DNA from 4 places in the Serratia nevei genome. Region 1 is predicted to be linked to each of the others. Evidence: predicted binding sites of a transcription regulator. Region 1 holds the regulator's gene; each other region holds the start of a gene.
What was found. The regulator CRP, encoded in region 1, controls carbon source genes, mostly activating them, when cyclic AMP is high. The targets are predictions, from matches to a motif close to ATGTGANNNNNNTCACAT.
Positions count from the first base shown of each region.

Region 2: a site for CRP is predicted at 3,696-3,713, ahead of deoC (deoxyribose-phosphate aldolase). Genes of this name have one in related genera too.
Region 3: a site for CRP is predicted at 3,555-3,572, ahead of V8N38_RS17920 (YfcZ/YiiS family protein). Genes of this name have one in related genera too.
Region 4: a site for CRP is predicted at 2,802-2,819, ahead of udp (uridine phosphorylase). Genes of this name have one in related genera too.

Region 1 is NZ_CP149940.1:4,964,066-4,971,269, reverse strand. Features, by position in the region: gene V8N38_RS23795 (helicase HerA-like domain-containing protein) at 1-1,111, shown strand, start outside; gene V8N38_RS23790 (aminodeoxychorismate synthase component II) at 1,184-1,759, shown strand; gene argD (bifunctional acetylornithine/succinyldiaminopimelate transaminase) at 1,891-3,108, shown strand; gene V8N38_RS23780 (YccS/YhfK family putative transporter) at 3,149-5,227, opposite strand; gene crp (cAMP-activated global transcriptional regulator CRP) at 5,278-5,910, opposite strand; gene V8N38_RS23770 (OsmC family protein) at 6,293-6,700, shown strand; gene V8N38_RS23765 (phosphoribulokinase) at 6,739-7,204, opposite strand, start outside.
Region 2 is NZ_CP149940.1:609,005-616,208, reverse strand. Features, by position in the region: gene deoB (phosphopentomutase) at 11-1,234, opposite strand; gene deoA (thymidine phosphorylase) at 1,305-2,627, opposite strand; gene deoC (deoxyribose-phosphate aldolase) at 2,694-3,473, opposite strand; gene V8N38_RS02855 (NupC/NupG family nucleoside CNT transporter) at 3,844-5,121, opposite strand; gene V8N38_RS02850 (TatD family hydrolase) at 5,306-6,088, opposite strand; gene V8N38_RS02845 (patatin family protein) at 6,085-7,203, opposite strand.
Region 3 is NZ_CP149940.1:3,722,559-3,729,762, forward strand. Features, by position in the region: gene fadJ (fatty acid oxidation complex subunit alpha FadJ) at 1-1,615, opposite strand, end outside; gene fadI (acetyl-CoA C-acyltransferase FadI) at 1,615-2,925, opposite strand; gene V8N38_RS17920 (YfcZ/YiiS family protein) at 3,123-3,419, opposite strand; gene fadL (long-chain fatty acid transporter FadL) at 3,824-5,146, shown strand; gene mlaA (phospholipid-binding lipoprotein MlaA) at 5,263-6,021, opposite strand; gene ccmI (c-type cytochrome biogenesis protein CcmI) at 6,050-7,204, opposite strand, start outside.
Region 4 is NZ_CP149940.1:206,339-213,542, reverse strand. Features, by position in the region: gene rmuC (DNA recombination protein RmuC) at 1-253, opposite strand, end outside; gene V8N38_RS00975 (DedA family protein) at 394-924, opposite strand; gene V8N38_RS00970 (tyrosine-protein phosphatase) at 1,004-1,786, opposite strand; gene udp (uridine phosphorylase) at 1,917-2,678, opposite strand; gene V8N38_RS00960 (dienelactone hydrolase family protein) at 3,166-3,993, shown strand; gene metE (5-methyltetrahydropteroyltriglutamate--homocysteine S-methyltransferase) at 4,078-6,366, opposite strand; gene metR (HTH-type transcriptional regulator MetR) at 6,457-7,204, shown strand, end outside.

The DNA of each region.
Region 1 (7,204 bases):
GCAGTTGGTGTTCAAGATCGCCGATGACAATGCGCTGCTGTTGCTGGACATGAAGGACCTGCGCGCCATGGTGCAGTTCGTCGGCGACAACGCCAAACAATTCCAGACCCAGTACGGCAATATCTCTGCCGCGTCGATCGGCGCCATCCAGCGTGGGTTGCTGACGCTGGAAGAGCAGGGCGCCAACCAGTTCTTCGGCGAGCCGATGCTGGACATCAACGATCTGATGAAAACCGACGCCAACGGTCACGGCGTGATCAACCTGCTGGCGGCGGACAAGCTGATCAATCAGCCGAAGCTGTATTCGGTATTCCTGCTGTGGCTGCTGGCCGAGCTGTTTGAGCACCTGCCGGAAGTGGGCGACCCTGAACAGCCGAAGCTGGTGTTCTTCTTCGATGAGGCGCACCTGCTGTTCAACGATGCGCCGGCGGCGCTGTTGACCAAGATCGAACAGGTGGTGCGTTTGATCCGCTCCAAAGGCGTCGGCATTTACTTCGTCACCCAGAACCCGCTGGACATTCCGGACAGCGTGCTGGGCCAGCTGGGCAACCGCGTACAGCATGCGCTGCGCGCCTTTACTCCGCGCGATCAGAAGGCGGTGAAGACGGCGGCGCAAACCCTGCGCGCCAATCCGGCCTTCGATGCCGAAACGGCGATCACCGAGCTGGGCGTGGGCGAAGCGCTGGTGTCATTCCTCGACGAGAAGGGCCGGCCTAACGTGGTGGAGCGGGCGATGGTGATCGCGCCGGAATCCAAAATGGGCATGCTCGGTGCGGAAGGGCTGAACAGCGCGATCAACAAGTCGCCGCTGTATGGCCGCTATGAGGATATGATCGACCGCGAATCCGCCTACGAGAAGCTGTCGTCGGGCGGCTTCGCCACCGTCGGCACCCCGCAGCAGGGGCAGCAACCGCAGGCGCAACAGCAACAACAGCAGGCGGGCGGCGGCCTGATGGACGGCCTGAACGAGCTGCTGTTCGGTTCCACCGGCCCGCGCGGCGGCAAGCGCGACGGCATCGTCCAGACCGCCGCCAAGAGCATGGCGCGCGATCTCGGCCGCCAGATCCTGCGCGGCGTGCTGGGGTCGATCACCGGCGGCCGTAAAAAGTAAGCGGAAATTATCGTCGGCAGCGGCGGGTTAAATCAGTACACTGTGGCGGCATTTTTCTCTGCCGGACCTAACATGCTGCTGCTGATCGATAACTACGACTCCTTTACCTATAACCTTTACCAGTACTTCTGCGAATTGGGCGCCGAGGTGCTGGTGAAGCGCAACGATGAGCTGCAGCTGGCCGATATCGAGCGGCTGGCGCCGCAGCATCTGGTGATTTCCCCTGGCCCCTGTACCCCGAACGAAGCGGGTATCTCGCTGGCCGCCATTCGTCATTTCGCCGGCAAGCTGCCGATCCTCGGCGTGTGCCTGGGGCACCAGGCGCTGGGGCAGGCGTTCGGCGCCGAGGTGGTGCGCGCCCGCGCGGTGATGCACGGCAAAACCTCGGCGATTCGTCACCTGGGCGTCGGCGTGTTTCGTGGCCTGAGCGATCCGCTGACCGTGACCCGCTATCACTCGCTGGTGCTGAAAGCCGATACGCTGCCGGACTGTTTTGAAGTGACCGCCTGGAGCGAGCGCGACGGCGTGCGCGACGAGATCATGGGCATCCGCCACCGCACTTTGGCGTTGGAAGGCGTGCAGTTCCATCCGGAAAGCGTGCTCAGCGAGCAGGGCCACCAGCTGTTGGATAATTTCCTCAAGCGTTAATTCCGGTGCGCTTTTTTCGCCCGCCAGGCGTTTTGCGTTTGCGCTTGATTGGTTTTTTATGCATATTTCGTGATTATGTTTTCAATATGACATTACGATAGCGCTGAAAAACTTTCAGGGTGGAGCCGAAAATGACTGAAAAATCCGCAGTGAGCCGCAGTACCTTTGACCAGGTGATCCTGCCTGTTTATGCGCCTGCCCAGTTTGTGCCGGTGCGCGGCCAAGGCAGCCGGGTCTGGGATCAGCAGGGAAAAGAGTACATCGATTTTTCCGGCGGCATCGCGGTGACGGCGCTGGGGCACTGCCATCCGGCGCTGGTCGAGGCGCTCAAACGCCAGGGCGAAACCCTGTGGCATACCAGCAACGTCTTCACCAATGAGCCTGCGCTGCGCCTGGCAAGCAAACTGATCGACGCTACCTTCGCCGATCGGGTGTTCTTCGCCAACTCCGGCGCTGAGGCCAACGAGGCGGCGTTCAAACTGGCGCGCCATTACGCCATCACCCGCCACAGCCCGTACAAAACTAAAATCATCGCTTTCTATAACGCGTTTCACGGCCGCACGCTATTCACCGTGTCGGTGGGCGGGCAGGCTAAATACTCCGACGGGTTCGGGCCGAAGCCGGCCGACATCGTGCACGTGCCGTTCAACGATTTGGCGGCGGTGAAGGCGGTGATGGACGACCACACCTGCGCGGTGGTGATGGAGCCGATTCAGGGCGAGGGCGGTATTACGCCGGTCGACGCCGGCTTCCTCAAAGGCGTGCGCGAGCTGTGCGACCAACATCAGGCGCTGCTGGTGTTCGACGAAGTGCAAAGCGGCATGGGGCGCAGCGGCAAACTGTTCGCCTATATGCATTATGGCGTGACGCCGGACATTCTCACCACCGCCAAGGCGCTGGGCGGCGGTTTCCCGGTCAGCGCCATGCTGACCACCGAAGACATTGCGTCGGTGATGCAGGTGGGCACCCACGGCACCACCTACGGCGGCAACCCGCTGGCCTGCGCGGTGGCGGAGGCGGCGCTGGACGTGATCAATACGCCGGAGGTGCTGAGCGGCATTGAGCAGCGTCATGCGCTGTATGTGCAGGCTTTGCAGCATATCGGCGATAAATACGGTATTTTCACCGCGATTCGCGGCATGGGGCTGCTGATTGGCGCCGAGCTGACGCCGCATTATCACGGCAGGGCGCGCGACTTCCTCACCGTCGCCGCCGCGCGTGGGTTGATGATCCTCAATGCCGGGCCGAACGTGATCCGCTTCGCGCCGTCGCTGGTGGTGGAGCTGCAGGATATCGAGGCCGGCATGGCGCTGTTCGAGCTGGCGGTGCAGGATGTGATCAACGCCTGAAGCCCGCGCGGCATATAACGGGGCGCGGCATGCCGCGCCCTTATTGATCGCGCAGTTTGCGCTTGAGCCAGATGCCGTGGTGCGGGCGCTGGCGCCAGGCCAGCGACGAAATGGTGTGCATCACGCTCAGGTGCGACAAAATGCGCCGCAGATGGCGCTCCATCTCGGTAACGGGCATGTCCGGATGCAGATCCGGCGGCTGCATGATGCCGCTGTTGCCGCTGCTCGGGCCGTCGTATTCCAACCGCTGCTGGCAGCTTTGCAGCGCGATTTCACAGGTCTGCAGATACTCTTCCGCCAGTTTCGGCGTCAGCATGTAGTGCTCGCGTGCCAGAATGGTCATGGCGTTCAGGTGTTCGACGATGAACTGGCTGTGAGTGACCCACAGCCGCATGTCCGCCAGATAGTTTGACGCGAACCCCGGCTCTTGCATCGCCTGATTGAGCGAGGTGAACAGCGCGTTGTGTGCCTGGTTGACCTGCATGCGGGTATAGGCCAACGCGGTGGCGTCCGGTTCCGGTTGCTTCAGCATCAGCCGCAGCGCGGCTTGATCGTTCTCCAGCGCCTGATGGGCATTCTTGCGCAGCAGCCCGCTTTGCCACTGCGGCCACAGCCAAATGGTGCCGCCGAACGCCAGCACGCAGCCGATCAGCGTATCGATCAGGCGCGGTACCAGAAAATGCGAGCCGTTCAGCGCCAGCAGCTGCAGGGTGTAAACCGCCGTGACCGTAAAGCCAATCACCGACAGCCCGTAGTTCTTGCGCGAAACCAGGTAGGCCAGTAGGGTGATCACCAGCATGATGCTCAGCGTTTCTCCCTCCGGCAACTGCAGCTGCAGCAGCCCGGCCGCCAGCAATAGCCCGGCAATCGTGCCCAGCGCACGGTGCTGAATACGCACCCGGGTGGCGTTATACCCGTTTTGGCTCACCAGCATGATGGTGAGCAGGATCCAGTAAGGCTTCGGCAGGTTGAATACCGCACCCAGGCTGCTGCCGACCGCCAGCGCTACGCCCAGCCGCGCGGCGTTGCGCAGGGCGGTGGATTTGAACGACAGATAGCTGACCAGCGCCGGCCAAAACGGCAGGCGGTGCTGGCCGGGCATCAGGTCGCGGCGGTACAGTGGATGCTGGGTGCGCAGCAGGCGGGCGATGCGGCTGAAGTGGTAATAACAAAACTGGCCGACCGGATTATCGGGATGCTGCGCCGCCATTTTTTCCAGCGCCGCCAGCTCGTGGGTCATGGAGAAGCGCTTCGAATGTTGATGATAGAGAATATCGTGCGCCACCACGCGCAGTCGGCCGGCGATCACCTGAGCATTGCGGCGAATGATCGCTTCGGCCTGGCTCTGCTCCACCAGTTTTTGCACCTCTTCCGGCAGATGCAGGCTGACGGTGATGTGCTCCTGCAGGTCCATCGCCACCTGAAAGGCGCGCTGCAGGCGCTTTTGCTCGAGGTTGTTGGCGTGCGGCAGGAAATTAAGCTGTTGGTACAACAGGCTGATCAGATCCATCACCTTTTGCTGGCGCACCAGCAGCGGCGGCAGCGCGGTCTGCGGATCGGTGTGCTGGGTCAGCAGTGAGTATTTGGCTTCGAAATAGTCCGCCAGTTCCAGGTAGAGCTGGCTCAGCGTCTCGCGCATCGGCTGCTCTTTCCACAGCTTGAACCAGAACCAGGTGAATAAGCCGTACCAGGCGGTGCCGATCGCGTACAGCAGCGGCGCCTGCCAGATGGGTACCGTGCCGGCCGTGCTGAGGGCGAAGATGGCGGCCACCAGCGCCGCCGGCAACAGCCGGGCGTGCAGCGGGCTGATTTCCCCGGTGACGCCGAGCAGCAGCGCCAGGCCCAGCATCAGCGCCGGCAGCGGCACGTGCCACAGCAGGGCCTGTTGCAGCAGCACGCTGCTGAAGGCGAACAGCGAACCGCCGACGATCAGCCGTTTAAAGAAGCGCTTATGCGGCGTATCCAGCCCGGCGATATTGCAGCAGGCGGGCACGAGGGAGAACATCAGGCCGAGCTGCAGCTGGCCTATCAGCAGGCCGAACAGTACCGGCAGGCACAACACCAGCGTTTGTCGCAGTGCGTAGTTGATTTCCGGGTGGTAGATCAGGCGGCGCCACATGGCAGAGAGCAGACAAAAAAACGGCGCAGACTGCGCCGTTTTTTCAGGGATTAACGGGTGCCGTAGACGACAATGGTTTTGCCGTGGGCGGAAATCAGGTTTTGATCTTCCAGCATTTTCAGAATACGGCCAACGGTTTCACGGGAGCAGCCGACGATCTGGCCGATCTCCTGACGGGTGATCTTGATCTGCATGCCGTCCGGGTGAGTCATGGCGTCGGGTTGCTTCGCCAGATTCAGCAGGGTTTGCGCGATGCGGCCGGTAACGTCCAGGAAGGCGAGGTTGCCCACTTTTTCGGAGGTGACCTGCAGGCGGCTCGCCATTTGGGCGGACAGACGCATCAGGATGTCCGGGTTCACCTGGATCAGCTGGCGGAATTTCTTGTAGGAAATTTCGGCCACTTCACAGGCGGTTTTCGCGCGAACCCAGGCGCTGCGCTCCTGGCCTTCTTCGAACAATCCGAGCTCGCCGATGAAATCCCCCTGGTTGAGGTAGGACAGGATCATCTCTTTACCTTCTTCATCCTTGATCAGCACCGCGACGGAGCCTTTCACGATGTAGTAAAGCGTTTCGGCCTTTTCACCTTGGTGAATCAGCGTACTCTTCGATGGATATTTGTGGATATGGCAATGAGACAGGAACCATTCGAGAGTAGGGTCTGTTTGCGGTTTGCCGAGAACCATTCGCTGTTATCCTCTGTTGTTATCGCTGCCTTGTGTCACAGGGGTCAGAGTTCCCTGTAAAACCCGCCTGTAGCCGCAGTCATGAGCGAGGGCTACCGGCAAGTTTTGAGGCGTGTCATAAAAATACGCTGTCGCTCTAGCATATTAACTTGCCGTAAGCGCTGCAAGCTACATTCTGTTAACATACCGGTAAAGGAGCCTTTCTCTGGGCGTTTCCCTGAAATTCAGTGTCCCGGAAAGATTTATTGCGGCTCTGTTTGTAGCACAGAGTAAGGCGGGTGTCTCGTGTTGTCTCGCTTCAGCATGATTAGCATCAGGTTACGTTGCCTGTTTCTATGCGAAAGCGTACTCTGATTTTAAGAAATCAACCGGAGTGACCAGAATGCAGGCAAGAGTTAAATGGGTGGAAGGGTTAACGTTTTTGGGGGAATCGGCCTCCGGCCACCAGGTGCTGATGGACGGCAACGCCGGTGATAAAGCGCCCAGCCCGATGGAGATGGTGCTGATGTCGGTGGGCGGCTGCAGCGCGATCGACGTGGTGTCCATCCTGCAAAAAGGGCGCAACGACGTGCGCGACTGCGAGGTGAAGCTGACCTCCGAGCGCCGCGAAGAAGCCCCGCGGTTGTTCACCCATATCAACCTGCACTTCATCGTTACCGGCCAGGACCTGACCAACAAGATCGTCGAGCGTGCGGTGAACCTGTCGGCGGAGAAGTACTGCTCGGTGGCGCTGATGCTCAACAAGGCTGCCACGGTGACCCACAGCTTCGAGATCCGCCAACCGGCGTAATCGAAACGGAGCGCGGCCCGGCGCCGCGCTCAACGCATTTATTCGATCTTCTTGCCTTCCAGCAACCGCTGCACCAGCGGCGCCATGATCAGCTCCATCGCCAGCCCCATCTTGCCGCCCGGAACCACTAACGTATTGATGTGTGAGATAAAAGAGCCCTGCAGCATCGCCAGCAAATAGGGGAAATCTATCTGATCCAGCCCGCGGAAGTGGATCACCACGAAGCTTTCGTCCAGTGAGGGAATCGCCTTGGCGGCGAACGGGTTGGAGGTGTCCACCGTCGGCACACGCTGGAAGTTGATGTGGGTGCGCGAGAACTGCGGCGTGATGTAGTTGATGTAATCTTCCATCGAACGCACCACCGAATCCATCACCGCTTCGCGAGAGTGGCCGCGCTCGCCGGTATCGCGGATCAGTTTCTGAATCCACTCCAGGTTGACGATCGGCACCACGCCGACCAGCAGATCGACGTGGTTGGCCACGTCATGGTGCTCGGTGACCACG
Region 2 (7,204 bases), 990 kb from region 1:
AAGACAGGGCTTAGAACATGCTCTTACCGTAATCCATCGGCGACAGGCCAAAATAATTGGCGACGGTCTGGCCGATGTCGGCAAAGGTCTCGCGGTGGCCCAGCGAGCCCGGCTTCACTTTCGGGCCGTAAACCAGCACCGGGATGTGTTCGCGGGTGTGGTCGGTGCCCGGCCAGGTCGGGTCGCAGCCGTGGTCGGCGGTGAAGATGATGATGTCTTCGTCTTTCACCAGCTTCAGCAGCTCCGGCAGGCGGCGGTCGAACAGCTCCAGCGCGGCAGCGTAGCCCGCCACGTCGCGGCGGTGGCCATAGGAGGAGTCAAAGTCCACGAAGTTGGTGAACACGATGGTGTTGTCGCCGGCCTTTTCCATTTCGATCAGGGTCGCGTCGAACAGCGCGTCGATGCCGGTCGCCTTCACCTTCTTGGTGATGCCGACGTTGGCGTAGATGTCGGCGATTTTACCGATCGACACCACTTCACCACCTTTCTCGTCCACCAGCTTTTTCAGCACGGTCGGCGCCGGCGGCTCTACCGCCAGATCGTGGCGGTTGCCGGTGCGCTGGAAGTGGCCCGGCTTATCGCCGACGAACGGACGCGCGATCACGCGGCCGATGTTGTAGCCGCCTTCGGTCAACTCTTCACGCGCGATTTCGCACAGCTCATACAGGCGATCCAGGCCGAAGGTTTCTTCATGGCAGGCGATCTGGAACACCGAGTCGGCGGAGGTGTAGAAAATCGGCTTGCCGGTTTTCATGTGCTCTTCGCCCAGCTGATCGAGGATCACGGTGCCGGACGAGTGACAGTTGCCCAGGTAACCCGGCAGCTTGGCGCGCTCGACCAGCTTGTCCAGCAGTGCCTGCGGGAAGCTGTTGTGCTCGTCCGTGAAGTAGCCCCAGTCGAACAGCACCGGCACACCGGCGATTTCCCAGTGGCCCGACGGCGTGTCTTTACCGGAAGAGAGCTCGCTGGCGTAAGCGTAAGCGCCGATGATGTCGGCGTTGCGGTCCAGCCCCTGCGGGAAGTTGCCGGTGGACTCTTCCGCCGCTTTACCGAGGCCCAGACGGCTCAGGTTAGGCAGCGTCAGCGGCCCCTGGCGGCCCACGTTGGCCTCACCGCGCGCGCAAACCTCGGCGATGTGGCCCAGGGTGTCGGAACCCTGGTCGCCAAAACGTTCGGCGTCTTCGCTGGCGCCGATGCCGAAGGAGTCCAATACCATAATAAATGTGCGTTTCATCTGTGCTCTCCTGCGTGTTCTCACGCTTTGGACGGCCGCGAAAAAGCCGCGGCCGTTCCTGATTCTTGGGTTATTCCGTGATGCGCTTATACACCACCGGCGTCGCTTCCGGCGCCTTGTCGCTCAGCGTCATTGCGCTGCGCACCGCATCGGCCGCCTGCTGCCAGCTCTCTTCATCGTTGGCGTGGATCATCGCCAACGGCTGCTGGGCATCCACTTTATCACCCAGGCGCGCCACTTCGGTCAGCCCAACGCTGTAGTCGATGGCGTCGCTCGCCCGGCGACGGCCGCCGCCCAGCGAAACCACCGCCATGCCCAGCGCGCGGGTATCCATGGCGCTGATGATGCCCGGCTTTTCAGCATACACCGGCTTGCTCAGCGTTGCCGCCGGCAGATAGCTATCGTAGCGTTCGACGAAGTCTATCGGCCCCTGCTGCGCCGCCACCATGCGGCCAAACACCTCCGCCGCCTTGCCGTTGTCCAGCACCGCCTGCAGTTTGGCGCGCGCGTCGGCCTCGTCTTGCGCCAGGCCGCCGGACAGCAGCATTTCCACGCACAGCGCCAGCGTCACTTCCAGCAGGCGCGGGTTGCGGTATTCGCCGGTCAGGAAGCGCACCGCTTCGCGCACTTCCACCGCGTTGCCGGCGCTGGAGGCCAGCACCTGGTTCATGTCGGTCAGCAGCGCGGTGGTCTTGCAGCCCGCGCCGTTGGCCACGCCGACGATCGCCTGCGCCAAATCTTGCGACAGCGCATAGGTCGGCATAAAGGCACCGGAGCCGACCTTCACGTCCATCACCAGCGCATCCAGCCCTTCCGCCAGCTTCTTGGCCAGAATGGAGGCGGTGATCAGCGGAATCGAATCCACGGTAGCGGTAATGTCGCGGGTGGCATAGAAACGTTTGTCCGCCGGCGCCAGCGAGCTGGTCTGGCCGATGATCGCCACGCCGACGTCCTGAATGATTTTGCGGAAGGCGTTATCGTCCGGGAAAATATTGAAGCCCGGAATGGCTTCCAGCTTGTCCAGCGTGCCGCCGGTATGCCCCAGGCCGCGGCCGGAGATCATCGGCACATAGCCGCCGCAGGCCGCCACCATCGGGCCGAGCATCAGCGAGGTCACGTCGCCCACGCCGCCGGTCGAATGCTTGTCGACGATCGGGCCGTTCAGCGCCAGACTCTTCCAATCCAGCACGGTACCGGAATCGCGCATCGCCATGGTAAGCGCCACGCGCTCCGGCATGCTCATGTCATGGAAATAAATGGTCATCGCCAGCGCGGCGATCTGCCCTTCCGACACCACGTTGTCGCGAATGCCGTTGATGAAAAAGCGGATTTCCGCTTCGCTTAACGGCTGGCCGTCGCGTTTTTTACGAATAATTTCTTGAGCCAGGAACAAAGCATCCCCCTGTGTCGCCGAGAGTCGGTGCAGACGGGCGCGCCTGGCGCCCGCCAACGAAATCGATCAGTAGCCGCCGCCGGCGGTCTGGGTCTGGTGGCCCAGCGCGGTCAGCAAGCTGGCCAGCAGGCTGGAAGCGCCAAAGCGGAAATGCCGCGCATCGGCCCAGCCTTCGCCCAGAATACGATCGGCAAGTTGCAGATAATGCAGCGCATCCTCTGCGGTGCGCACGCCGCCGGCCGGCTTGAAGCCCACCGTCTTCGCCACGCCCAGATCGCGGATCACCGACATCATCAGCTCGGCGCTTTCCAGCGTGGCGTTGACCGGCACCTTGCCGGTGGAGGTCTTGATAAAGTCCGCCCCGGCCTTGATGGCGATTTCGGACGCCTTGCGGATCAGGTCGGCCTGCTTCAGCTCACCGGTTTCGATGATCACTTTCAGCAGCACGTTGGCCGCCTGACAAGCCTGCTTGCACTGTTTCACCAGCTCGAAGCCGACCTGTTCGTTGCCGGCGATCAGCGCGCGGTAAGGGAACACCACGTCCACTTCATCCGCGCCATAGGCGATGGCCGCGCGGGTTTCCGCCAGCGCGATGTCGATATCGTCGTTGCCATGCGGGAAGTTGGTCACGGTGGCGATACGGATATCCGGCGTGCCTTGCTCACGCAGCGCCTTGCGCGCTACCGGGATAAAACGCGGGTAGATGCAGATGGCCGCCGTGTGGCCGGCCGGGCTGTTGGCCTGACGACAGAGGGCGATTACTTTCTCGTCGGTGTCATCATCATTCAGCGTGGTTAAATCCATCAGGTTCAGCGCACGTTGCGCTGCTGCGGTTAATTCGGTCATAAAACTCTCCAACTGAGTACCTGGGTGTTGGCGAGCGGACTTGGTTCCATGAAGATAGCGCAGGGGAACGGCGTTCCCTCGGCGGCAACTGAGATCCTTCTCACCGCACATGGCCACCCGCCTTGCGGCCGGCCAGTAATAGCTATTTGAACACGAATGCCAAGGGCGATTCGCGTTCATCGTCACACTATATGAAATAGCACTGTAACAGACCGGAATTATATGTGAAGAGCATCACAAAATAACGCGATATCGTTCACAAATTCGCTAAAGAAGCGGCTGAAGATCGCGGGTGCGGCAAGCACCCGCGTTGCTTAGAGTATAGGCGGAGTCCCGCGATCGGTCGCGCCGTCGCGGGCTCCGGGATGGCTTACAGCGCCAGGAAGAAACCGGCGATGGTGGCGCTCATCAGGTTGGACAGCGTGCCCGCCGCCACGGCCTTCAGACCGAAACGCGCGATGTCGTGGCGACGGTTGGGCGCCATGCTGCCCAGACCGCCCAGCAGGATCGCCACCGAGGAGAGGTTGGCGAAGCCGCACAGCGCGAAGGAGATGATCGCCTTGGTATGGGCCGACAGCACCTGCAGGCCTTCCGCAGCCACCACGTCGTCCGGACGCAGATAGGCGCCGAAGTTCATGTAGGCGACGAACTCGTTGACGATGATCTTCTGGCCGATAAACGAACCGGCGGTCATCGCCTCGCTCCACGGCACGCCGATCAGGAAGGCGATCGGCGAGAACACCCAGCCGAGGATCAGTTCAAGCGACAGCTGCGGATAATCGAACCAGCCGCCGATACCGCCGAGAATGCCGTTAAGCAAGGCGATCAGCGCGATAAACGCCAGCAGCATCGCACCGACGTTCAGCGCCAGCTGCATGCCGGAAGCCGCGCCGGAAGCCGCCGCGTCGATCACGTTGGCCGGACGATCTTCTTCGGCGATCAGCTTCATCGCATCGTCTTTATCGTGGGTCTGCTCGGTTTCCGGCACCATCAGCTTGGCGAACAGCAGCCCGCCCGGCGCGGCCATGAAGGACGCGGCAATCAGGTATTCCAGCGGCACGCCCATCTGCGCGTACCCTGCCAGCACCGAACCGGCTACCGAGGCCAGGCCGCCGCACATCACGGCGAACAGCTCTGACTGGCTCATGGTGGCGATATACGGGCGCACCACCAGCGGCGCTTCGGTCTGGCCAACGAAAATGTTGGCGGTCGCCGACAGCGATTCGGTGCGCGAGGTGCCCAGCAGCTTGTGCAGGCCGCCGCCCAGCACGCGGATCACCAACTGCATGATGCCGAGGTAGTACAGCACCGCAATCAGCGAGGAGAAGAACACGATCACCGGCAGAACGCGCAGCGCGAACACGAAGCCGCCGCCGCCGAACACCTCGAACATCTTGTCGGACACCAGCCCGCCGAAGATGAACGAAATGCCCTGATTGCCGTAGGCGATAACGTTTGCCACGCCGTTAGACATACTGCCGAGGATGCTGCGGCCCAGCGGCACATACAGCACCAGCGCGCCGATGCCGATCTGGATGATGAACGCCCACACGACGGTGCGCAGTTTAATGGCCCGGCGGTTGCTGGAGAGCAGCACCGCAATGGCGATCAGCACCGCCATACCGACCAGACTCATGATGAGTTGCATGCAAAGTTTCCCTGTTGCAAAAAATAAAGTACATCCCTGCTCATGAAGAGAGGTCTGCTATTGGAGTGTTTCGGGGGGGATTATACTGAGCGAGGTCACCCTCGCACCGATTTATGTCACAAATGTATACAACGAGACGCAAATGAAAATCTTATAACGTGACGCAAGTCACGTTATAAACCCATCAATCCGGCATGGCGAACAGTGCCTGAGTATTGCGTTGCAGGTGGGCGGCGATCTCGTCGGCCGGTTCCGGCCGCAGCTCGCACAGCGTTTGAAACACCTCGGCGGCGCGTTCGGGGCGATTCGGCTGCCCCTGATAGCCGGCCAGCGGCATGTCCGGCGCATCGGTCTCCAGCAGCAGCGCCTCGAGCGGCAGCTGCGCCATCACGCCGCGCGTTTTTTGCGCCCGCTCATAGGTGATGGTGCCGCCCACGCCGATGTAATAGCCAAGGCGGATAAAGGCCTGCGCCTGCGACAGGCTGCCGGCGAAGCCGTGCACCACGCCGCGACGCGGCAACTGCATGCGCCGCAGCGCCGCGGCCAGCTGATCGTGGGTGCGACGCGAATGGAGGATCACCGGCAGGTCATGCTGTTTCGCCAGCCTCAGCTGGGCCAGCAGCACGCTTTGCTGGCGCTCGAACTGCGGGTTGTCCATATACAGATCGAGCCCGATCTCCCCCACTGCCACCAGCTTGCGCGGCCGTTCGGCCAGCAGCGTTGCCAGCTGCTCCAACTGCGGCTCATGATGCTGCGCGATATACAGCGGGTGCAGCCCCAGCGCGGCGAACAGCGGCGCGTGATCTTGCGCCAGTCGCAGCACCCGGGCAAAGCGATCGGCGGTGACCGTCGGGACGATGATGCGCTGCACGCCGGCGCTTGCCGCCCGCGTCAGGCTCTCGGCCTCATGCCCGGTAAAGGGCGGAAAATCGAAATGGCAGTGAGTATCGGTAAAGGCGTAACTCACAGCGCCCCCCCTTCACCCGGCGGCAAATCACCCGGCAGAATGATCTTCGGCGCCGCTACCGCGGCCTCCGGCTGCGCGCCCAGCTCGGACGGCATGACGATATCGGTCACGATCGGCGAAGGCATTCTGACGTTCTCCGGCTGGATCAGGCGGCGCGACAGCGCTTTTTTCACCTTCATGCCGTCCGGCTCCGGCTGCGCCATCCACTGGCCGACGGTGGCCAGGAAGTATCGGCCGCAGCGGCGCCCCAGGTGATAATCCTGATTGAGCGACCCCAGTCGGCTGCCCAGCGCATTGCTGGCCAGCGGCTTCGGCGGAAAGATTTCGAAGATCCGCAGCTTGCCCGGCGGCTTCTCGATAAAGCGCTGGATGCGGTGATAGCTTTGCTCGTGATGCTGCAGGATACGCACCATCTGCTGCAGGCTGCTGTCGCTCAGCCAGTGCTCCATGCGCTTCATCCACTGCGGGGTGTAGTACATCTGCGAGGGCACGGTGCGGATCACCACGATGGTGTCAGCGCCGCGACGATAGGCCTCTTCCACCGGGATCGCATCGCTGATGCCGCCGTCCTGATAGCTGACGCCGTCCAGCTCCACGCCCTGGCGATAAAAACCGGGAATGGCGCTGGAGGCCTTAATGGCCGGCAGCCAGCGTTCGCGCTGCGCCGGCAGGTAGGTCGGCTCAAAGTCATCGCTGCGGCAGGCGCACAGCAGGAACTCGCGCCCGTCGGTAAAGTGCTGTTCCGCCACGTCCATCGCCAACGGCATCTGCGCCGCCGCCGTATCGACCAGCCAATCGAGATCGATGAGATGCCCGCCGCGCACGAAGCGCAGCGGATTGAAGAACTGGGCAGAAGTGGTGTAACGGGTGATCACTCGACGTGCGTAACCCACCTGCCCGCAGATATAGGCGGAGAGATTCTGGGCACCGGCCGACGTGCCGATCAGCAGATCGAAAGGGTTAAAGCCCGCACGCTGAAACTCGTCCAGCACGCCGGCGGTGAAAATGCCGCGCTGGCCGCCGCCTTCGCAGACCAGCGCCATCTTGCCTGGCCGAAAGGGTTTAGACGCCAGCGGTTCTATATTGCCGAGCGTGATGGGTATTCTGTATCCCAAC
Region 3 (7,204 bases), 1.2 Mb from region 1:
GGAAACCGAAGTCCACCAGCGCCTTGTCCAGCGACTCCATCGGCTCGCCTTCCAGCAGGCAGCGCGCCGCTTCGTTGATGTACGGCGCCAGGATGCGGTTGACGTAAAAACCGGCGCTGTCGCCCACCACGATGGCGGTCTTGCCCTGCTTGTGCGCCAGCGCCACGGTAGTGGCGATGGTCTCTTCGCTGGTGCCGGCGTGCGGGATCACTTCCACCAGCGGCATCTTGTCCACCGGGCTGAAGTAGTGCAGGCCGATCACCTGCTGCGGCCGCTGGGCTTTTTCGGCGATGCGGCCGATAGGCAGCGAGGAGGTATTGGAGGCGAACACGGTATGCGGCGCGCAGTTTGCTTCGACCTCGGCCACCATCTGCTGCTTCAGCGCCAAATCTTCAAACACCGCCTCGACCACGACATCCACCTGTTCAAAGCCGGTGTAATCGGTAGAGCCGGAGATCAGCATCATCTGTTTTTGCCGCTCGGCCGGGCGCATGCGCTTGCTGCGCACCCGCTTGCCGAGCACGTCCCAGCTGTATTTCAGCGCGTGATTGATGCCGGTTTCATTGATGTCTTTGATGCGAACCGGCAAACCGCCACGGGTGGCGGTGACGCAGGCGATGCCGCCGCCCATCAGACCGCCGCCGAGAATGCCGACGCGGTGCAGGGCGCGCGGCTGAGCATTGCCGCCCCGCTCTTTTTTCAGCGCGGTGGAGGCGAAGAACAGGCTGCGCAGCGCCGCCGACTGCGGCGTCATCGCCAGTTCGCCGAAGGCGCGCGCTTCGGCCTCATAACCGCTGGCGCTGCCGTGATCCAGCCCGGTGCGCACCACCTGAATGATGCGCTCCGCCGCCGGGTAGTTGCCGTGGGTTTTCGCCAACGTTTTCTTGCGCACGATGCTGAACAGCAGATTTCTGCCCAGCGGGCCGTTGAGCAGGCGATCCTGCCACGGCAGCTCGCGCTGATGTTTCCAGCCCTGTTTCACCCGCTCGATAGCGGTCTGCAACAGAATCGACTGCGGCACGGCGTCGTCCACCAACCCCATGCGCAGCGCCTGGCGGGCACGAATGTGCTTGCCGGTCAAGATCATGTCCAGCGCCTTGGCGGCACCGACCAGGCGCGGCAGGCGCTGCGTACCGCCGGAGCCCGGCAGCAGGCCCAGCTGCACTTCCGGCAGCCCAAGCGCGGTCTTGTCATCGAGCGAACAGACGCGGCCGTGGCAGGCCAGCGCCAGTTCCAGCCCACCGCCCAGGCAGGCACCGTGAATGGCCGCCACCACCGGCACCGGGAACGCGGCGATCTGCGCCAGCGTGCTCTGCCCTTTCTTGGCCAGCGTTTCCGCCTCTTTGGCGCTGGTGCAGGCGGCAATCATGGTGATGTCGGCGCCGGCGATAAACGAGTCCGGCTTGCCGGAAACGATCACCAACCCTTCCAGCGCGGTATGCTGTTGCGCCCGGATCAGCACGTCGTTCACCTGTTCGACGAACTCGGCCTTGAGCGTGTTCACCTTGTCGCCCGGCACGTCGATGGCGATCACGCCGATGTTGTCGGGGCGAATCGTCAGCTGAAAGGCCGACGGTTTGGCGCGCTGTTCATGCAATGCGTTTTCAAAGCTCATCATTCCACCTCCACGATCATCGCGGCCCCTAACCCGCCAGCGGCGCAGGCGGTGGTCAGGCCCAGCCCGCCGCCGCGGCGTTTCAGCTCATGCAGCGTCTGGGTGATCATACGCGCGCCGGTGGCGGCGAACGGGTGGCCATAGGCGATGGAACCGCCCAGGACGTTGAATTTGTCCATGTCCACCTCGCCGATCGCCTGGCTGCGGCCAAGCTTCTCGCGGGCGAACTCTTCGCTGGCGAACATCTTCAGGTTAGCCAGCGTTTGCGCGGCGAAGGCTTCATGCATGTCGATGAGCGTCAGATCGGCCAGGCCGATACCGGCGCGATCCAGCGCCAGCGGCGTGGCGTAGGAAGGCCCCAGCAGCATGTCTTCCCACACGTCGATGGCGGCGAAGGCGAAGCTGCGCAAATAGCCCAGCGGCTGCAGCCCCAGCTCTTTGGCGCGCGACTCGCTCATCATCAACACCGCCGCCGCGCCGTCAGTCAACGGTGTGCTGTTGGCCGCGGTGACGCTGCCGTGCTTGCGATCGAACGCCGGTTTCAGCTTGGCGTAGGAAGCCAGGCTGGAGTCTTTACGGATGTTGTTGTCTTCAGAAAGCTGCGCGCGGTAAGGCGGCACATAGGCGGTCATCACCTCGTCGCGCAGCCACCCCTGCTGCCAGGCCTTGGCCGCCAGCTCGTGTGAACGGTGCGCCAGCGCATCCTGCGCCTCGCGGGTGATGCCGTGGCTCTTCGCCATCTGCTCGGCGGTATCGCCCATGCGCAGCCCGGTGGAATACTCCGCCACCGCCGGCGGCACCGGCATCAGATCGCGGAATTTCAGCCGGCTGAACAGTTTGAGACGCTGCGACAGCGTACGCGCCTTGTTGACGTCCACCAGCGTGCGCGCCAGCGCCTTGCTGACGCCAATCGGCAAGACGGAAGAAGAGTCCGCCCCGCCGGCGATGCCGACGCTGATGCTGCCGGCCATGATGCTCTCCGCCACGTTGGCGATCGCCTGGAAGCTGGTGGCACAGGCGCGCGACACGCTGTAGGCGTCGGTATGGACGCTCATGCCGGTGCCGAGCACGATTTCACGCGCGATGTTCGGCGCCTCGGGCATTTGCACCACCTGGCCGAACACCAGCTGTTCGATAAGCTGCGGATCGATACCGCTGCGCGCCAACAGCTCGCTCACCGCCGTTTTCCCTAAATCCACCGCCGGAATGCCGTGATAGGCAGTCGCCTGTTTGGCAAAGGGGGTACGTAGTCCATTCACAATCGCAATGCGGTCACCATGACGGGTCACCAACGGCAGTGCCTTACTCATAAATGCTCCTGAAGAAAATAACGTCAGCGCAATGGGCAGAAAGAGGTCTGACCTGATGAGGTCATTGTTAACCAAACGGTTACATTTGGCAAACCGGCAGAGATCAAAACTGCGAGCAGGCGCACTTTCTATCGGGGGGCGATGTAGGGAAGGCAATCCCCGACGCGCGGCAGGCGGCGCCGGGGGTAAAGCGGGGATTAACGCAGGCCGAGCTGGAAGATCAGGGTTTCCGCCTGGCAGGCGAAGGTGAAATCGGCCTCCAACTGCACGCCGCCGTCAACCGGTTTAATGCTACTGCTGATGTCACAAGGGTCGGATTCTACCGCGCGCGCCTTTTCGCTCAGGGCGGCCAGCATGGCTTCCGCATCTTGTTGATTGCTGAACACCTGGCTGTAGGACGCGGTGCAATCGGTGTTATCCATCACGGTGCCGACATCCACGCAGCAACACGCGGCGGTTTCCTGGGCGCTGCATTTATTAATTGCATCTGACATGATTGGTTCTCCTCAAGGGCCTCGGTTATCAGCCCAAATTGCCGTTTTACTCACCGGCACAAAGCCACAAAATTCTGCAGGTATTTTACGCTTCCGCGCCGGCAATCACTAGCACTTACTTTTACTGGGTGTTTTAAGTGATGGAAATCACAAATAAAAATGAGCGCCTGCTAAGGAATGGTAAGAATTTTGTTATTTACCGCTGGCTTTTTGTTAAGCAGATCTCTTTTTTGATATCAGGTTGGAAATATTTCAAAAACAAACTTGCAACATTTTCACAGGTCAGACCTATACTTCAGCCACTGGTCTGATTTGTCTGAATGATAACGGACCCTACAATCCCGCGCTCCTTGTTACCTTGCGTAACATAGTTTAAATAATAAACACATAATGAGGTTTTGGTCATGAGCCAGAAAAACCTATTGACTAAATCAGCTCTCGCAGCTGCAGTGGCAATTATTTCTTCAAACGTGTCTGCCGCAGGATTCCAGCTGAATGAGTTCTCATCAGCTGGTTTAGGACGTTCGTATTCTGGCGAAGGCGCCATGGCGGATACGGCGGCCTCCGCGAGCCGCAACCCGGCGTTGCTGATGATGTATACCCGTCCGGAACTCTCTTTCGGCGCAGTCTTCATCGATCCGGACGTCGATATCAGTGGCCAATCCCCTTCCGGCGCCAGCCTGGATGCGAAAAACATCGCGCCGACCGCCTGGGTGCCGAACCTGCATTATGTTCACCCGATTAACGATCAATTCGCCGTAGGCGGCTCGGTCACCAGCAACTTTGGTTTGGCGACCGAATACAACAACGGTTATGCGGCGGGTTCCATGGGCGGCAAAACCGATCTGGAAACCCTGAACCTGAATCTGAGCGGCGCTTATCGCCTGAACAAAAACTTCAGCTTCGGTCTGGGTTTTGACGCCGTCTACGCCAAGGCTAAACTCGAACGTTATGCCGGCGACCTGCCAAAATTGATCGCCGGTTCAGGCAAATTGCCGCCACAGTTGGCCGGCCCGGTTTCGCAGATCCCGGCAGATACTCAAATTTCTCACCTGAAAGGCGACGAATGGGGCTTCGGCTGGAACGCCGGTATTCTGTACGAAGTGGATGAAAACAACCGTTACGGCTTCACCTATCGCTCAGAAGTGAAAATCGACTTCGACGGCGATTACAAAAGCAGTCTGCCTTCAGCCTTCAACCCGCTGCTGGCCTCTCAAGGTCTTCCGTGGGGTACCAACGGCACCACCATTCCGGGTTCTCTGAGCCTGCATCTGCCGGAAATGTGGGAGCTGTCCGGTTACAACAAAGTAGCGCCGCAGTGGGCTATCCACTATAGCCTGGCCTACACCAGCTGGAGCCAGTTCCAGGAGCTGAAAGCCACCGGCAACAACGGCCAGACCCTGTTCCAGAAGCATGAAGGCTTCAAAGACGCTTACCGCATCGCGCTGGGCACCACCTACTTCTACGACGACAACTGGACCTTCCGTACCGGTATCGCTTTCGATGACAGCCCGGTGCCCGCCCAAAACCGTTCGATCTCCATTCCGGATCAGGACCGTTTCTGGCTGAGTGCCGGTACCACCTATGCGTTCAACAAAGATGCGTCGGTCGACGTCGGCGTGTCCTACATGCACGGCCAAAAAGTCACCATCAACGAAGGCCCTTACACCTTCACTTCCGAAGGCAAGGCCTGGCTGTACGGCGCCAACTTCAACTACCGCTTCTAATCTCGCTTGAGAAAGAAGCCAAAGCGCCCCTCGGGGCGCTTTTTTTTGCCCGCCGCTTGCCGCCGGCATAAAAAAAACCGCCTGACGGCGGGTTTTCATTGGCGTAACGCCCGTGATTACTGCGAGTCGATCTCGTCCAGTTCGCCCTGAATCGCCTTGGCGTTCGGGTTCTCTTCCGGCTTGAGCGAACCGCCGTTGGCGATGAAATCGTGGCGCTGGAAGTAAGCTTCGCGCACCATGATGTAAGGATCGGAAGAGTTGCGCAGCAGACCATCGGAATCCAGCAGCTGGGCGCGGGTTTCGATCCCCTCGACCACCCACTTGCCCGCCGACATCCAGAAGGTCAGGTAGCTCAGCATCGGATACAGCGTATCCGCAAAGTCGCCGCCTTCGTCACGCAGCGTGAAGCTGCCGTAGCCCGGCAACATCACGTACGGGCCGTAACCCACATCGTAATGGCCCAGCGTGCTGCCGAAGCGGTTGGGTTCTTCGCGCGCCAGTTTCGGGTTGGCCATGCCGGCCACGTCGATCAGGCCGCCCATCCCGAGCAGGGTATTCAGGAAGAAACGGTTGAAGTGGATCATCCCGCGGTAAGGATCGCCCTTCAGGAAGGCGTTGACCATGCTGGCCGGCTCTTCCAGGTTGGAGGTGAAGTTGCTGATGCCGTTACGCGCCGGCATCGGCACGTAGTCGCGCCAGGCCACCGCGACCGGGCGCAGGATATAAGGATCCAGGACGTTGTAGTTGAAGTCGAACATCGTCCGGTTAAATCCTTCCAAAGGATCGGAACGCCCTTGCGGATCTTTGTCTGGCGCGCTGGCACAGCCCACCAGTAATACCGTTGCGAATGCCACCCCAGTCAGGCGAAAGTTCATATTTTTCTCCATAAAAACACGTTCGGTCTTATTTTTCATTGACCTGCTTGTTTATCTGAACGCTAACCTGCTCTTTACCGCTGAATGTCTGCAGCGAGCTTTCGCCGAACCAGTCTCCCGGCTGCGGCGTGGCCAATCCGTCCTGTGAGAGGCGCACACGCACCTGCACCTGATGCTGTGCCGAGAGTAAACGCTCGGGCATCATGGCGTTGCTGTCATCCAGAGAGAAAGACAGCGGAAAACGGCTCAGCGGCAATTGTTTTACCGCCACCGGCACCGGGCTGACGCCGTCGGTCACCGAGATGACCAGCGTCCCCTGCGTCGGCAGGGCTTTCGCCGCCTGCGGTGACAGCGAAACGGTCACATTCAGTTTAACAGTTTCTCCGCCGGCCTGGGCTTTTGCTTGTGCAATGCTGCGCTTTATCACTTCCGCGCGCGGATCGGTGGCCGGCAGCAGCTGCAGCATCACCTGCCAGGCGCCTATCGCCTGCTTGAAGTCGCCCTGTTCGAAGGCATTGAACGCCAGCAGGCTCAGCACCCGCGGATCGCCGTGATTTTCCGCGATCATGCGCCGCAACAGCTGCGTCGCCTGCTTGTTATCCTCCGGATCGTTGGAGCGCGTCAAGACCTCGGCATAGCCGAGCCGCACTTCCAGACTATTCGGATCCAATTGATAAGCATGGGCAAACGCCTGCGTAGCGGTGGTGGCGTTGTTCAGCGCCATGCCGACCCGCCCCAGCATCATCCAGTCGTTGATGTTGCGATCGTCCTGCTGCAGCGCGGTGCGCAGCCCCAGCCCGAGGCGAGCGATCTCTTCCATGCTCAGCGGTTTGGCGCGCTCATTGGCGACGCGCTCGCGCAATTCCGGCATTTGCGCCTGCACCAGGCGCCAGTCCAGCACCTGCGCCAACCCGCCGGTTTTCAGATAAAAGCCAACGGTCACCGCCAGCAATAACAGCACGCCCGGCACCAGCGCCCAGCGATTGATCGGCTTCGCCTGCGCCGCCTGCTCGACGGGAATGTCGTTCAGCAGATTTTGTTGCAGCTCTTTCACCAGCTCCGGGCGCTCGGCCACCACGCCTTGCTGCTCGTCCTGCTCCAGCTCGCTGAGGCGATCCTGATAAAATGCCTTGTTCAACGCATCGCGCGTGGCGGCGCTCTGCTTGCCGTGGCGCATCGCCGG
Region 4 (7,204 bases), 590 kb from region 1:
CATGCCCGGCCGCCAGCTGGCTGTGCAGGTTACGCAGCTCCAGCTCGCTCTGCCGCAGCAGCTGCTCATGGCGCTGCAGAGCCTCCTGCCGCGCCGCCGTTTCCTGCTGCGCCTGCTGCAACGCTTGCTCCAGCAACCGCAGCTCGGTTTCATGCTGCGCATTCGTCTGTTGCACCCGCAGACTGGCGATCAACCACCCCAACAGCATGCCGATCGTTACGCCGCCAATCCCATAAATCAGACTGGTATCCACCCTGCCTCCTGTTGCACCTTGCCGTTCCGGCGTTTCGCACGCCCATTGCCCGTCACGTTAAGGGGAGCCTGTATGGATGTCCAGCCTGATTTTGCCCGCCGTGCACAATATTGCGCGGCGCTGCGCAATTTAGCGAGAAATCAGCCCAGCCACTGGCTGAGCCACTTGATGCCGAATGCCCCCGGCGCCAGAATGCCGAACGCCCAGATCATCGCCGACGTGACGTTGGCTAACTGGAAATAACGCTGCGGCATGCCGCAAATGCCGCCCACCAGCGGCACCACGGCGCGCAGCGGGCCGAAAAAGCGGCCGATGAAGATGCCCAGCACGCCCCAGCGTTCAAAGAACGCGTGGCCGCGCGCCAGCAGCTGCGGATTGCGCGACAGCGGCCACATATGCGCCACCCGGTCCTGATAGTGATAGCCGACCCAGTAAGAGAGCCAGTCGCCGAAAAACGCCCCTACGGCGGCAGCGGCCCAAATCGGCCAAAAGGCGATGCCGCTTTCGCCGATCAGCGCGCCCAGCGCCAGCAGGATCACCGTGGCCGGCAGCAGCAGCGACAAAAACGCCAGTGACTCGCCGAACGCCAGGAAAAAGATGATGGGAATGGCCCAGCCTTCGTGCTGACGCACGACATCGCTGACCCAGTTGATAACGTCATTGAGGCTCAATGCGGGGCTCCTGATACGCGATAATTCGCCGCCTAGGATAGGCCGGGGCGAGTTAAACCCCGGCTAAACGCGCGGCGATTTACTCGAGGTAGAACGCCTGCAGCGCTTCGCGCTGGGCTGCGCCCAGGCCGTATTCCGCTTCCAGCCAGCGGTCGGTGGAACCGTATTGCTGACGGATGCAGCCCAACGCCGTCATCAGGAACTCCTCGCGCGCGCTGAGCACGTAGGCGAATTGCTCCAGCGCCGCCGCATTCAGCTTGATAGACAGCTGATCCAGCATCTGCTCGCGGAAAGTGGCCAGCGTGGTTTCGGTCAGCAGATAGTCTTCCAGCACCGTCGCTTCGTCGGCCCCCAGCGCGAACAGCACCAGTGCCGAACCGACCCCGGTGCGATCCTTGCCGACCGCGCAGTGCTGCACGATGGCGCCGCCGCCAGGATTGCTCAACAGCTGCGCCAGCCGCTGATAGGCCGCATTGCCGAACGGCAGGCGGCGATACAGCTCCAGCATGAACGCCCGGGCGTCGAAAGCGGCCAACGTTTCGTTGGTGAGCTTCTCCAGGTTGGCGTTGACTTCGCTGCTCAGCGGGTTAGCCGGCACGTGGTGATAGTCGGCGCCACTCCACAGAATATCCGGCTTGGCCTGCACCTCGTCGGCATCGCGGTAGTCCAGCACCGAGCGCACCGGCACGCCGGCGAGAAAGGTGCAGTCGTTTTCCGTCAGCCGCTCGAGGGAACCGGAGCGGAACAGCAGGCCGCGCTTGATGCGGCGCCCGTCGGCCACGCCGTTGCCACCGAAGTCGCGGAAATTGATGCCGCCGTCGAGCGGCGCGAGCGAAGGATGAAGCAGGATCTGGGCGGTCATAAACGTCCTCGTTGTTTTTGTTATGACAACGCGCGGCAGCCATCGGCGCAGCGCTGAGGAGTATCACCGTAACAGATTCGCCGCGAATGGAAAAACGGGCCGCGTCGGCGGCCCGCTGGGGGAAAGGCGATTACAGCAGGCGGCGGGCGGCGTCCACCACGATCTGCACCGCTTTGCTTTCGGTGTTTTTCATGGTCTCGGCGTTCGGGATCTCTTGCTGGGTGCGGTTGACGATCACCCCGGCCACCATGCCGGCACGCAGGCCCTGGCTGGCGCACATGGTCAACAGCGTGGCGGATTCCATTTCATAGTTCATCACGCCCATCGCCTGCCACTCTTCCATCGAGCCTTTGAAGCGGCTGACTACGCGGCCGGAGTAAGTGTCGTAACGCTCCTGGCCCGGATAGAAGGTATCGGAGGAGGCGGTCACGCCGATGTGCGTGGTAGCGCCGCTGGCCTTGGCCGCTTCCACCAGCGCGGTGGTGCAGGCGAAGTCAGCGACTGCCGGGAACTCCATCGGCGCAAAGTGCAGGCTGGCGCCGTCGAGGCGTACCGCCGCCGTGGTGACCAGCACGTCACCGACGTTGATGTTCGCCTGAATGGCGCCGGTGGTGCCGATGCGCAGGAAGGTGCGAATGCCCAGCTGCGCCAGCTCTTCCACCGCAATAGAGGTAGACGGGCCGCCGATACCGGTAGAGCAGACGATCACCGCCTTGCCGTCCAGCTCCGCGCGCCAGGTAGTGAATTCACGATGGGAGGCCAGATGCACCGGATTTTCCATCAGCTTGGCAATCTTCTCTACGCGCTGCGGATCGCCCGGCACGATGGCAAGCTGGGCCCCTTGTAAATCGTTCTTGGTGAGGCCGAGATGAAAAACGTCAGACTGAGACATACGAGACTCCTCATGGATCATGTTTATTGGGAGGAACAAAAAAGCACTCTACTGAAAATCGCCGCTTAATTTCGTGACGATAGTCACTATGAAAAGAGAAACAAATTACATGCTACATATTTTTTGTGATTTTTATCACAAAAAAGCACTATAACGCCCCCAGAGCGCACCGCTATACCTCAGTCTAGCCGACAAATCTTGCCGCCCTCTGCCCGTCGGTTGCCGGCTGAAACTATTTAGCTGATCAATCCCAAATAACCCCATCTTATCGGTTGCTTAGGGACAAAAAAGCCCTCTAACGCACCTTATGGCACTTACGCGGGGCAAAACGCGTAATAACATGATAAAAAGCGCTTAAAAATGCCGCAAAGCCAGATAATTAGCCGTTTTTTATCAACTTGTCCGAAAGTGCGCCACGCAGCGCCAATAATGGATAATCTTTCCTATAGTTAATCTCAGCGCTTTTTTCTATTGCACGGAGACCGCAATGAAAACCGAACATGTGATGACATTAGAACTGGCTCAGGGGGGATTCGCCCCGGCCGCCGCGCCGTTGGCCGCCTCCGCGATTATCACCGACGAACAGGGCATTCACGCCGGGCAAACGACCATTCCTTCTCAGGGCGACGCGCTGCCGGCCTACGTCGCCAAACCCGCCGACCAGAGCGGCCCTTTCCCCATCGTGCTGGTGGTGCAGGAAATCTTCGGCGTCCATGAACATATTCAGGATCTGTGCCGCCGCCTGGCCAAGCAGGGCTATCTGGCGATCGCGCCCGAGCTCTATTTCCGCCAGGGCGACGCCAACGACTACACCGATATCGGCGAGCTGTTCCAGCAGTTGGTCACCAAGGTGCCGGATCGTCAGGTGCTGTCGGATCTGGATCACGCCGCGCACTGGGCTATCCGCCACGGCGGCGACGCCGGCAAGCTGGCGATCACCGGTTTTTGCTGGGGTGGCCGCATCACCTGGCTGTACGCGGCGCATAACCCGCAGTTGAAGGCGGCGGTCGCCTGGTACGGCAAACTGGTCGGCGAGAAAACGCTGAATTCACCGAAGCAGCCGGTCGACGTCGCCACCCACCTGTCGGCGCCGGTGCTGGGGCTGTATGGCGGGCAGGACAGCGGCATCCCGCTGGAGACGGTGGAAACCATGCGTCAGGCGATCCGCGCCGCCAACGCCGAGGCCGAAATCGTGGTGTATCCCGAGGTCGGGCATGCGTTCAACGCCGATTATCGTCCCAGCTACAACGCCGAAGCGGCGCAAGACGGCTGGCAGCGCATGCTGGCATGGTTCGCCCAGCACGGCGTCAAATAATTTCCCGCGCATAAAAAAGGGCGCCGAAGCGCCCAATCATCACACCAGTAAATCTATAAGCGGCGGTTTATCCGCCGCACGGCATCACGCGTGCTCGCGCAGGCGCTGTGCCGCCAATACCATGTTGGCCAGCGACTGTCGGGTTTCCGGCCAGCCGCGGGTTTTCAGGCCGCAATCCGGGTTAACCCACAGGCGTTCCGCCGGGATGTTCTGCGCCGCTTTACGCAGCAGCGCTTCAATCCATTCCACGCTCGGCACGTTCGGCGAGTGGATATCGTAGACGCCCGGCCCGATTTCGTTCGGGTATTCGAACTCTTTGAAGGCTTCCAGCAGATCCATATCGGAACGCGAGGTCTCGATGGTGATCACGTCGGCGTCCAGCGCGGCGATGGAGTCCATGATGTCGTTGAACTCGCAGTAACACATGTGGGTGTGGATCTGGGTGTCGTCCCGCGCCACGGCGGCGTTCAATTTGAAGGCGTCCACCGCCCAGTTCAGGTACGCGGCCCAATCGGATTGACGCAGCGGCAGCCCCTCACGCAGCGCAGGTTCGTCGATCTGGATGATGCCGATACCGGCTTTTTCCAGATCTTCCACCTCGTCGCGCAGCGCCAGCGCAATCTGCTTGGCAATCACTTCGCGGGTCACGTCTTCACGCGGGAACGACCAGCACAGGATGGTCACCGGCCCGGTCAGCATGCCTTTCACCGGCTTGTCGGTCAGCGACTGGGCGAATTTGGCCCATTCGACGGTGATGGCTTCCGGGCGGCTGACGTCGCCGATGATGACCGGTGGCTTCACGCAGCGGGAGCCGTAGCTCTGCACCCAGCCGTTTTGGGTAAACACGAAGCCGTCCAGGTTCTCGCCGAAATACTCCACCATGTCGTTACGCTCGGCTTCACCGTGCACCAGCACGTCCAGCCCGAGGCGCTCCTGCTCGACGATCGCCTGTTTGATGTGCTCACCGATGCTGGTGCGGTAGTTGTTGCCGTCCAAACGGCCCTGTTTGAAGTCCAGACGCAGGCCGCGGATCTCGGTGGTCTGCGGGAACGAACCGATGGTGGTGGTCGGCCAGGCCGGCAGGTTGAAACGCTCGCGCTGCGCCCTGGCGCGCTCGGCGTAAGCGCTGTGGCGTTCGCTGTCCTGCGCGGTGATCGCGGCCAGGCGACGCTCAACCTGTGGGTTGTGCACGCGGCTCGACTGACGGCGGGCGCGGATCGGTGCGCTGTAGGCATCCAGTTCAGCCTGCCTGGCCGCGTCAGGCGCGTTCAGCGCCGAGCTCAACAGCGCCAGCTCGGCGCATTTTTGCAGCGCGAAGGCGAACCAGCTTTTCACTTCTTCGTCCAGACGGCTTTCCACGCTCAGGTCGATCGGGCTGTGCAGCAGTGAACAGGAGCTGCCGATCCACAGTGGGCGGGTGCCCACCAGCGGCTGAAGACGTTCGAACCAGCGGCTCAGATCGGCGCGCCAGACGTTGCGGCCGTTGATGACCCCCAGCGACAGCAGCCAGTCGTTCGGCAATGCGGCGCTCAGCGCGGCAATATCGTCATGGCCGGCGACCAGATCGACGTGCAGCCCCTGCACCGGCAGCGTGCGGACGGTATCGAGGTTGTGGCCGACGCTGTCGAAATACGTGGTCAGCAGCAGCTTCACCTGCCCCTGCAGCGCGTCGTAAGCCGGTTTGAACGCATCCAGCCAGGCTTGCGGCAGCTCCAGCACCAGCGCAGGCTCGTCAATTTGCACCCACTCGACGCCGCGTTTCGCCAGCTCGGCCAGCACCTGTTGGTAAACCGGCAGGATGTCTTTCAGCAGCGACAGGCGGTCGAACGGCTCGCCCTTCACCTTACCCAGCCACAGATAGGTCACCGGGCCCAACAGCACCGGCTTGATGCGATGGCCGAGCGCCAGCGCTTCGTCCACTTCGTCCAGCAGCTGAGTCCAGCCCAGCTTGAACTGCTGGCCTTGCTGGAATTCGGGCACCATGTAGTGATAGTTGGTGTTGAACCATTTGGTCATTTCCGCCGCGGCCGCCGGCTCGCCGGTCGGTGCGCGGCCACGGCCGATGCGAAACAGCGTGTCCAGATCGATCGAGCCATCCGCATTCTGATGGCGCGCCGGCACGTTGCCCAGCAGCAGGCTGGTGGTCAACACATGATCGTACCAGGCGAAATCGCCGACCGGCACCAAATCCACCCCGGCCTGCTGCTGTTGCTGCCAATGACGAGCGCGCAGCTCGCGGCCAACCGCCAACAGCTCTTCCTGCGTTGAGTTGCCGGCCCAGTAGCTTTCCTGAGCTTTTTTCAGCTCACGTCGTAGCCCAACGCGAGGAAAACCCAGTGTGTGATTCAAAATTGCCATCGTCATATTCCCCATTTAGCCGTCCAGATGTTTACACATCCATAATCAGCAGGTACTGTATTAACCACAAGCGCAATTTATTCACTGTCAATGTGAAGGACTCTCATGATCGAACTGAAACATTTACGGACGCTGCAGGCCCTGCGCAACAGCGGTTCGCTGGCGGGGGCGGCGGCCCAACTTCATCAGACGCAGTCTGCCCTGTCGCACCAGTTCAGCGATCTTGAACAACGTCTGGGCTTCAAGCTGTTCGTGCGCAAGAGCCAGCCCCTGCGCTTCACCGCCCAGGGCGAGATCCTGCTGCAGCTGGCGGAGCAGGTGCTGCCGCAGATCCAGCAGGCGCTGCAGGCCTGCCACGAGCCGCATCAGACCACGCTGCGCATCGCCATCGAATGCCACAGCTGCATTCAGTGGCTGACGCCGGCGCTGGACAACTTCCGCCGGCGTTTCCCGCAGGTGGTGATGGACTTCACTTCCGGCGTGACTTTCGATCCGCAACCGGCCTTGCAACAGGGCGAACTGGATCTGGTGATGACGTCGGATATTCTGCCGCGCAGCGGTCTGCACTATTCGCCGATGTTCGATTTCGAGGTGCGCCTGGTGCTGGCGCCGGATCATCCGCTGGCCGGCAGGCCGCACATCGAGCCGGAAGACTTGAGTGACGAAACGCTGTTGATTTACCCGGTGCAGCGCCAACGGCTGGATATCTGGCGGCATTTTCTGCAGCCGGCGGGCGTCAGCCCGGCGTTGAAGAACGTCGATAACACGCTGCTGCTGATCCAGATGGTATCGGCGCGAATGGGGATTGCGGCGCTGCCGCACTGGGTGGTGGAGAGTTTCGAACAGCAGGGTC